DNA from 4 places in the Streptomyces sp. NPDC028711 genome. Region 2 is predicted to be linked to each of the others. Evidence: riboswitches for the same ligand, from Rfam matches in the RefSeq annotation. Region 2 holds a riboswitch; each other region holds the start of a gene.
What was found. Region 2 has a riboswitch for cyclic di-AMP ahead of ACZ4VK_RS24275 (transglycosylase family protein). Riboswitches for the same ligand answer to the same signal wherever they lie in the genome.
Positions count from the first base shown of each region.

Region 1: it holds a riboswitch for cyclic di-AMP, as region 2 does, so the genes downstream of both, ACZ4VK_RS23795 (M23 family metallopeptidase) here and ACZ4VK_RS24275 (transglycosylase family protein) in region 2, are expected to answer to the same signal.
Region 3: it holds a riboswitch for cyclic di-AMP, as region 2 does, so the genes downstream of both, ACZ4VK_RS06450 (C40 family peptidase) here and ACZ4VK_RS24275 (transglycosylase family protein) in region 2, are expected to answer to the same signal.
Region 4: it holds a riboswitch for cyclic di-AMP, as region 2 does, so the genes downstream of both, ACZ4VK_RS11215 (M23 family metallopeptidase) here and ACZ4VK_RS24275 (transglycosylase family protein) in region 2, are expected to answer to the same signal.

Region 1 is NZ_JBVHUJ010000007.1:406,974-409,164, forward strand. Features, by position in the region: gene ACZ4VK_RS23790 (PP2C family protein-serine/threonine phosphatase) at 1-559, shown strand, start outside; cyclic di-AMP (ydaO/yuaA leader) riboswitch at 761-907, shown strand; gene ACZ4VK_RS23795 (M23 family metallopeptidase) at 919-2,052, shown strand; gene ACZ4VK_RS23800 (aldo/keto reductase) at 2,177-2,191, shown strand, end outside.
Region 2 is NZ_JBVHUJ010000008.1:94,251-96,441, forward strand. Features, by position in the region: gene ACZ4VK_RS24275 (transglycosylase family protein) at 248-964, opposite strand; cyclic di-AMP (ydaO/yuaA leader) riboswitch at 968-1,141, opposite strand; gene ACZ4VK_RS24280 (LysM peptidoglycan-binding domain-containing protein) at 1,400-2,191, opposite strand, start outside.
Region 3 is NZ_JBVHUJ010000002.1:134,785-136,975, reverse strand. Features, by position in the region: gene ACZ4VK_RS06460 (ATP-dependent Clp protease proteolytic subunit) at 1-390, shown strand, start outside; gene ACZ4VK_RS06455 (hypothetical protein) at 398-703, shown strand; cyclic di-AMP (ydaO/yuaA leader) riboswitch at 1,094-1,224, shown strand; gene ACZ4VK_RS06450 (C40 family peptidase) at 1,228-1,704, shown strand; gene ACZ4VK_RS06445 (ATP-binding protein) at 1,855-2,191, opposite strand, start outside.
Region 4 is NZ_JBVHUJ010000003.1:16,948-19,138, forward strand. Features, by position in the region: gene ACZ4VK_RS11215 (M23 family metallopeptidase) at 85-1,095, opposite strand; cyclic di-AMP (ydaO/yuaA leader) riboswitch at 1,100-1,255, opposite strand; gene ACZ4VK_RS11220 (tyrosine-protein phosphatase) at 1,648-2,191, shown strand, end outside.

The DNA.
Region 1 (2,191 bases), on a different contig from region 2:
GGCGCAGCGCCTCGAACGGGCGCTGGCCCGCGAGGGCACCCGCAGGGACGGGCTCGACGCCTTCGAGGGGTTCACCACCGCCGTCCTCGCCGAGATCCCGCGCGAGGACGGCAGCGGCACCTTCGACGGTTTCGTACGGGTCGTCAACCGCGGCCACCCGCCCCCGCTGATGCTGTACGCGGACGGGCGCCTGGACACGCTGGAGCCGACGGAGCCGGCGCTGCCGCTCGGCATGGGCGATCTGGCGGTGTGGCCGGACCGCGCCGAGGGGCGGCCGTACCCGCCGGGCGCGACGCTGCTCTTCTACACCGACGGCCTCTCCGAGGCGCGGAACGCGGCGGGCGTCTTCTACGACCCCGGGTCACGCCTCGCCGGGCGGATCTTCCCGGGGCCCGAGGAACTCCTCGACGCGCTGGTGGACGACGTACGGCTGCACACGGGCGGCGGGGCGACCGACGACATGGCGCTGCTCGCGCTGAGCCGTCCCGCGAAGGGGCAGCCGGAGCGGCGGCGCACGATGCCGGTGGTGCCGCCGGCCGGGCCCGGTCACCGGCCGTAGTCGAGAGGTGTCACTGCGATAACAATTGACATAACGTCAGACCCGCTGGGTTTGACCGGCGCGCACTGAAGGGGGGTCAACTCGGGTCATTCGCACCCAATTCAATGAACGATCAAGGGGAGCGGCTTGGAATCGGCACCCCCTGTCTATTAACGTTCGATAACGCAGCGCGGTCGTCCCAGCCGCCGCAAGAGGCGGCACCGTGCGCACGCGCCGAATCCTGAAAAGGAACCGGGGAACCACCAATTGGGGTGAATCGGGCCCTTCGCACCTGTGCGACCGTGCCCGTAGGAGACCTTCCTGCTCCGAACCCGTCAGCTAACCCGGTAGGCGAGAAGGAAGGAAAGGAGCGCCCCTCAGTGGCGTCCAACACCCCCGTACCCGAAGCTCCCTTCGACGCCTTCGGTGGTGGTGCGGGTCCCGCCGCCCCGGACACCGAGTGGAACCCCACCGAGGATTCCCTCCGCGCCCAGAACCGCTCCGGCGGCCGGCACCGGGTCGTCAAGCAGCGCTCCAACTTCGCCCGTTCCTCCACCGTCCTCGGCGTCGGTGTCATCGCCGCCGTCGGCGCGGGCGGCCTCGCCACCGCGCAGGAGAAGCCGCCGGTGGCCATCTCGCTCCCGGACCTCCCCGACCTCGGTCTGCCGGACGCCCACGACCTCCCCGGCGTCGGTGACCTCCTCCCCGAGGCGGACACGACCTCGGACGACGACATGGCGGCCGCCGACGCGGCCCGCTCCAACCCGAACCCGCTCACCGCCGCCACGTACACCACCGTCGACGACGAGCGGACCGGGACGACCGCCGAGCAGGCCACGCGGACGGCCACCGGCACGGCCGACGCCGGCGAGGCCCTGCGCGCCCGCATCATGCAGCAGGCCGAGCAGCAGCAGGCGTCCGCCGACGCCGCCGAGAAGGCCGCGGCGGAGAAGGCGGCGGCGGAGAAGGCGGCCGCGGAGGCCGAGGCCAAGGCCGAGGCGGCGGAGAAGGCGGCCGCCGAGGCGAAGGCGCAGGCCGAGGCGGAGGCCAAGGCCAAGGCGGAGGAGGAGGCCAGGGCGAAGGCCGAGGCCGAGCGCCTCGCGCAGCTCGCCGCGAGCTACTCGATGCCGCTCTCCTCGTACTCCCTCACCGCCGTGTACATGCAGTCCGGTTCGATGTGGTCCTCCGGCTACCACACGGGCCTCGACTTCGCCGCCCCCACGGGCACCCCGCTCAAGGCGGTCCACGGAGCCACGGTCAAGGAGGCCGGCTGGTCCGGCTCGTACGGCTACCGGATCGTCCTGGAGCTGGAGGACGGCACCGAGGTCTGGTACTGCCACCTGTCGTCCATGACGGTCGGCGTCGGGCAGACCGTCGGCACCGGCGAGACGATCGGCCGCGTCGGCGCCACCGGCAACGTCTCCGGCGCCCACCTCCACATGGAGGTGCACACGCCCGGCGGCGACGGCATCGACCCGGCGTCCTGGCTCCGCTCCAAGGGCCTGTCGATCTGAGGTCGGGCGAGCGCCGATCCGAGGTCGGCCGGGCGTCGATCCGAGGTCGGCCGGGCGTCGATCGGAGATCGGCCGGGCTGCCACCCGAGGAATAGGCCCGGCGGCGGCGAAGGTTGCTCACTCCATGACCTCTCTCCGC
Region 2 (2,191 bases):
GGGCGCCCGCCCCCTGGGACGAAAAAGGACCCAAGGGCATGCATCCCGGGACGAAGGCACCCGTATCTACTGGACGGTAACCGTGGGGGCCCGCAGACGGCCCTGGGCGGTGACCGTCGGGGACCCGTAAGACGGCGGAACCCCGGTCCGGCGCGCACGGGGGAGGGCGCGCCGGACCGGGGTGGTCACCGCGGGGAGGGTCGTGGGGGTCGCGCGAGCCGCCGGACTCACGCGGACCGCCCGGGCCTTACTTCAGGTGGAGCTGCTGGCCCGGGTAGATGAGGTCGGCGTTCTCGACGACGTCCTTGTTGAGCTCGAAGAGCTCGGCCCAGCCGCCGTCGACGCCCTGCTTCTGGGCGATGGTGCTGAGGGTGTCGCCGGCCGTGACCTTGTACTCGCCGTCACCCTTCTTGACCTTCTTGCCGGTCGGGGTGGTGACGGTCTTCTTGGCCGTGGTCTGCGGGGCGGCCTTCTGCGCGACCTTCGGCTGCGCGGCCTTCTGCGGGACCTGGCGCTGCTCGCTGCGGGTGGTCGGCTGCTCGGCCTTCCGCTCCGGCTGCGGGGCGCTCTCGGCGGCTCCGCCGGTGTAGGTGGCGCTGGAGAGGCCCACGCCACAGCTCGGCCAGGCACCCTTGCCCTGGCCCGCGAGGACCTTCTCGGCGATGGCGATCTGCTGGGACTTCGACGCCTGGTTGGCCGTCGAGGCGTAGGCGGTGCCGCCGTACGCGGCCCAGGTGGAGGCCGAGAACTGGAGGCCGCCGTAGTAGCCGTTGCCCGTGTTGATGGACCAGTTGCCGCCGGACTCGCACTGGGCGACGCGGTCCCACTCGGAGGCCGTGGCGGCCGAGGCGGTGCCCGCGGTCATCAGCGGGGCCGCGACGGCGACACCGGTGACGCCGACGAGCGTGGCGACCTGGGTGGCCTTGGAGGGACGGCGGTGTTTGCCCTTGCCGGAAAACAGCATGGAGATTCTCCTCACCGACGCCTGTGAGGTGAGCTGTCGGGTTCGGGCCGGAAAGTTGCCCGGCCGCGTGTCCTAGCACGCGGCTTCACCCCAAGCCGGTCGTCGGCCGTCTGTCTCAACGGCCGGGAACGGCACTTACCTTGGGTCCCCCACTCCTGCCTTCGGCGCTGACGCGACGACTGTTCCCATCGGCCGACGGCAGGATTCGGCGTTTCGGTCGACGGGGCCCGCGGTGGCGAGCGGTTAAGACCGTAGACACAGACCCACCGGAAGTTCAAAGAGGCGTATTGCGGAAATATCGCCCCTACCCGCCCTTCCAGGAGTGACGTTTGCGCAGGTGAGAGGTGGCGGAGGCAAAAGTTACGGTCAGGACACGCCAGTTGGAGTGAAGAGACCCATGTCTCACTTGCACAGAACCGGACATAGGCCCCTGAATCACTCGGCCGTCGCGGGCGAACCGATCGTCAGGTCGAGGCTCTGGCCAGGGAGGATGAGGTCCGGATCGACGCCTACCGTCTGCCGGTTGGCGTCATAGAGGGCGGTCCAGCCTCCGAGGAGTTCGTTCTCCTGCGCGATGTCGGACAGGCTGTCGCCCGGCTGCACGGTGTACGCGTCCGAAGTGCCCTGACTGTCCGTTGCGCCCGAATCCTTAGCGCCCTCGGTCGGCGTCGACACGAGAGGCGTTTCGGTCACCTTGCTCCCGGGCGAGGCATGTCTACCCGATTCAAGTGAAGTGTCCGCCTTGCCGGTTTCCTCCGGTGCGACCTCGCCCCGGTGCTTCCCGCTTCCGGGAGTGGCCGACGACGTGTCACCCTCCGGAGCGCCGGGCGTGACGGACGAACCGGGCGTACCGGACGCGTCAGGGGTGACCGGGGCGGTCGGGGTGCCCGGCGCGGTCGGCGCGCTCGGGTCCACGGCCGGGGTGGTCGAGTCGGTCGGCGCGGAGGGACTCACCGGCGTGGTGGGTACCCCGGGCGCGGTCGGCGAGACCGGCGTGGTCGACGTGGCGGGCGCGCTCGGAGTGACGGGAGCGGTCGGCGCGACGGTGCCCGTGGTCCCCTCCGTGGCCTCCTCGGCCCCGGTGGAGCCCGTGGAGGCCTCCGGAAGGCCCAGGGTCCTGTTCGACTCGACGACCGGCCCCGTGGGGACCTTCGGGACGGAGGCGGGGCCGGGGTCCACGCCGGGGGCCGTGCCGTCGTTGAGGAGACCGGCGATCGGCGCGCAGGT
Region 3 (2,191 bases), on a different contig from region 2:
GCGATCTACGACACGATGCGCTCGCTCCACTGCGACGTGGAGACCACCTGCCTCGGCCAGGCCGCGTCCACCGCCGCCCTCCTGCTCGCCGCCGGCACCCCGGGCAAGCGGATGATGCTCCCCGGCGCCCGGGTCACGCTCCGGCAGCCGGCGATGGAGGAGCCGCTGCGCGGGCAGCCGAGCGACCTCGACCTCCAGGCGCGCGAACTCCTCCGGCTCCGCTCCCTGATGGCCGGGATGCTCGCCGAGGACACGGGACAGGACCGGGAGCGGATCGACGCCGACCTCGACCGCCTCACCGTCCTGGACGCCCCGGCGGCCCTCGCGTACGGCCTGGTGGATCATGTGATCAGCAGCCGTCGCGCGGCCGCCGGCACCGCGGCGCGGTGAGCGCGCCGTGGTCCCCGAGCTGCCGCCGCTGCCCGCCCTGACGCGGGCCGAGGGTGAACTCGTCGACGCCTACCTCGAAGTCGTCGACCTCCTGGGGAAGATCAACCCATCCAGGGGCACGCATACTTATGGTGCGCTGCGCGCGGCACAGGCCCTGGTGGGGCGGGCGGAGGCGCTGCGCGAGGCCCTGACGCTCATGCATATACGGGGCGAGACCGAGGTCCACGCGGACACATTGGCGCGCGCCCTGCGGGTGTTGGACGGGGAGCGCAGGACCGGCCGGGTCACCGTCCCGGAGCCCCGGGTGAGTTGACATTCCGGCATGTCGTGTAGAGGTCCGTACGGCCGACGCGCGCCGCAGAATCACTCCCCCGTTCGGCTTAGTAGACGAGTCGACATATGTCCCGGGTGAGTTGCGCAGCAGGTGTACGCATCTGGCGGAATGGGGCGTTCCACCCCTGGTGCGGGGCTCGTTGACCATCCCTCCGAAGATCACGAAGGCGTCTTGTCCACCCGAACGGATCAGTCGTGAGGAGCCTCACATATCGCCGTTTCAGCTCGGATTTCGCCCCGGGTGTGGGTCAAGATCCCTGTCGACGACAAGCCCCCGCCGCCGCGGCGGGGCGGTCCGGGCGGACGCCGAGTCCTGCCGCTGTCCCGGACGTCTGGTCGACAGGATTGGTTCGGCAGGAGTGGAGGACCCGATTTTTACGGGGCGAACGCGCTGCTTCGGCAGCGGGGCCGTCCCTTGGGGTGAAGCCGCGCGAGCGGCCGGGCATCTTCGCCTGCCCGAACCCGACAGGTCATCCTTCACAGGCGGCTGACGAAGGGTTGCGCATGACCGCGCAGATGCACGTCCCGTCCCTGCTGTCCCGGGCCGGAGCCGTCTCGGCTCTCACCCTCGCCGCCGTCGGCGGCACGCTGCTCGCTCCAGGAGCGGCCTCGGAGGCACAGGCGGCCACCACGCACGCGAACAAGGCACTGAGCGTCGCCGCGGCCAAGAAGGGAGCCCCGTACCGGTACGGGAGCGCCGGACCCTCCAGGTTCGACTGCTCCGGTCTGACGCTCTACGCGTACAAGAAGGCGGGCAAGTCGCTGCCCCGCACCGCGCAGCAGCAGTACAACAAGACCCGGCACGTCTCCGCCTCCGGCAGGCAGAAGGGTGACCTGGTCTTCTTCCACTCCGGGGGGAGGGTCTACCACGTGGGCATCTACGCCGGCAGTGGCAAGATCTGGCACTCGCCCAAGACGGGCTCCTGGGTGAAGCTCGACAAGATCTGGTCGTCGAAGGTCTACTACGGCCGCGTTCGGTGAGCCGGCGGCCTTAGGGGTTGTCCCGCCGATCGGGATGGGCTCGCGGCGCCCGGTACCGCGCCGCGCCCGGTGAGCCGTCGGCGGTGACGGTCCGTTCGTGAGGGGGGCGGTGGCGCCGCCGTACCCCTCACCGCGCGTCAGAGGGGCCGGTCAGTGGCTGGCGACCGGGGCCGACGCCCACGGGAGGGTGATCCAGACCGTCTTGCCGCCGTCCGGGGTCGGGGTGACCGAGAGGCGGCCGCCCGCCTCCGCCGCGAGGACGCGGATGATGACCAGGCCGCGGCCGTTGTCCTGCTGGACCGCCGCCGGGAGGCGGCGGGGCCTGCGGGGGTCGCTGTCGGTGACACCGATGTGGAGCCGCTCCTCGCGCTCCAGACGGACGTCCACCGTGAAGGTGGGCGAGAGGCCGAGGGTGTGCAGGACGGCGTTGGTGGCCAGCTCGGAGACGATCAGGCGGATCGAGTCGGCGGTCTCCGCGGCGCCGTCC
Region 4 (2,191 bases), on a different contig from region 2:
GTGCCAAGCCGGAATAGAGCGGTGTACACGCCGGTGGCCCGGCACAGGAGTGCCGGGCCACACGGGAGTTGACGGGCGTCGGGTTCAGATGGAGACGCCGTGCTGGCGCAGGTAGCCCAGCGGGTCGATGTCGGAGCCGTAGCTCGGCGACGTGCGGATCTCGAAGTGCAGGTGCGGGCCGGTGGAGTTGCCGGTGGAACCGGAGAGACCGATCTGCTGGCCGCCGGTGACCGTCTGGCCGGACGAGACGGAGAGGGAGGAGAGGTGGGCGTACTGGGAGTAGTTGCCGTCGGCGTGCTGGATGACGACCTCGTTGCCGTACGAGCCGCTCCAGCCGGCCGAGACGACCGTGCCGGCGCCGACGGCGCGGACGGAGGTGCCGGAGGAGGCGATGAAGTCGGCACCGGTGTGGTAGCCGGAGGACCACATGGAGCCGGAGGCGCGGTACGGGGTGGAGACGCCGCCGCCGACCGGGGCGACCCAGCCGGACGCGGAGGTCGAGGCGCCGGAGGCGGAGGAGCCCGTGGACTGCGCGGGGGCGGTGTCCGAGGTCTGCGCGGCCGGGGCGGAGGAGCGCTCGGCGCCACGGGAGGCGCGCGGGGTGTCGCCGTTCTTCGCGGAGGGCGCGGCGGAGGCCTTCTGGCTGCTCTTGGGGGCGGCGGCCTTGGGCGCGGCGCTCTTCGGGGCGGCGGGCTTCGCGGTGTTCTTGGCGCCGAGCGTGAGCTTCATGCCGGGCAGGATGAGCGAGGGGTCCTCGCCGACGACCTGGCGGTTGTCGGCGTAGAGCTTCTGCCAGCCGCCCGCGAGGTGGTGCTCGGAGGCGATCTTCGACAGGTAGTCGCCCCGGACGACGGAGTACGTCTTCGGTGCGGCCTTCGTGGCGGTCGGCGCGGCCTGGACGGCGGCGGCCTTCACCTGGGCGGCGGCGGTGACGGCCTTGGCGGGGGCGGCGGCCGGGGCCGCCTGCTCGGCGGCGTGGGCCCCGGTGGCTCCGAGGAACGGGAGGGCGACGACGGCGCCTCCGGTGCCGGCGGCGGCGATTCCGCGGGTGAGGCGGCTGGACTTGGTACGGCGGTGCTTACCCGTCGCGGGCATGGCGAATTCCTCTCCGGCGCCTGCGAGGTGAGCTGTCGGGTTCGGACTGGAGATGCCCGGCCGCGTTCTCACGCGGCTTCACCCCAAGCCGTCCTGCGTCGCGGGACCGGCGTACTTCCTGGGTCCCCCGCTCCTGCCACGCATGGGATGAGTGGGAATTCCGGACGGTGGCAGGATTCGGCGGTCCGACCGGATTGACGGTGACGCTAGACGAGCGGGTCGGCATCAACAAGCCACTGATTTCCACCGGCTTTCCCCGCCCCGTCCTCGACCCGGAATTCCGGTCACCCTCTGTGGATGACGGCCCTTCGATTCCCTTTTTGCGCTGGGGAATTGCATCCCGCCTTCGGCCACGATCCGTCACTTCTATGACCCTGCTCACGCACGAAGGCTCATCTCACCTGTAAACAGGGCGCGTTATACGCAAGGCCTCAATACGGACAGATCGCCCATTCCCGTCCAGGGGGCTGCGCCATCACCGTCCCGGCTGGATGATTGCCCCTGGAACCCATTCCGCGTCGGGCATCCGAACGTCGACCACCAGGAGCATCCGTGACGCAGCAGCTGCCGCAGGTCCCGCCCATCGAGCTGAACGAACCCGAGCTGGCCGAGGTCCGCAACTTCCGGGACGTGGGCGGCCTGCCGACGACGGACGGGCGGGCCGTGCGCCCCGGCCGCCTCTTCCGCAGCGGCCACCTCGCCCACGCGACGGGGACGGACGCCGCCTTCCTCGACTCGCTGGGCCTGCACACCGTCTTCGACTTCCGGAACCTGGCCGACCGGAAGATCGAGGGCCCGGACGTGGAGCTGCCCGGCGTACGGAACGTGAACATACCCCTCAACGATCCGGCGGACGGCAAGGAGTTCTGGAAGCTGGTCCGCGACGGCGACCTCGAGCAGCTGAGGGAGATCCTCGGCGACGGCAAGGCCGCCGCCCGTATGTCCGACTCGTACCGGAAGATGGTGATCGAGCGGACCGCCGAGCACAGCCGGATCCTGCACTCCATGGCGGAGGACAGCCTCCCCGCCCTGATGCACTGCGCGGCGGGCAAGGACCGCGCGGGGCTCTCCATCGCGATCACCCTGCTCGCCGTCG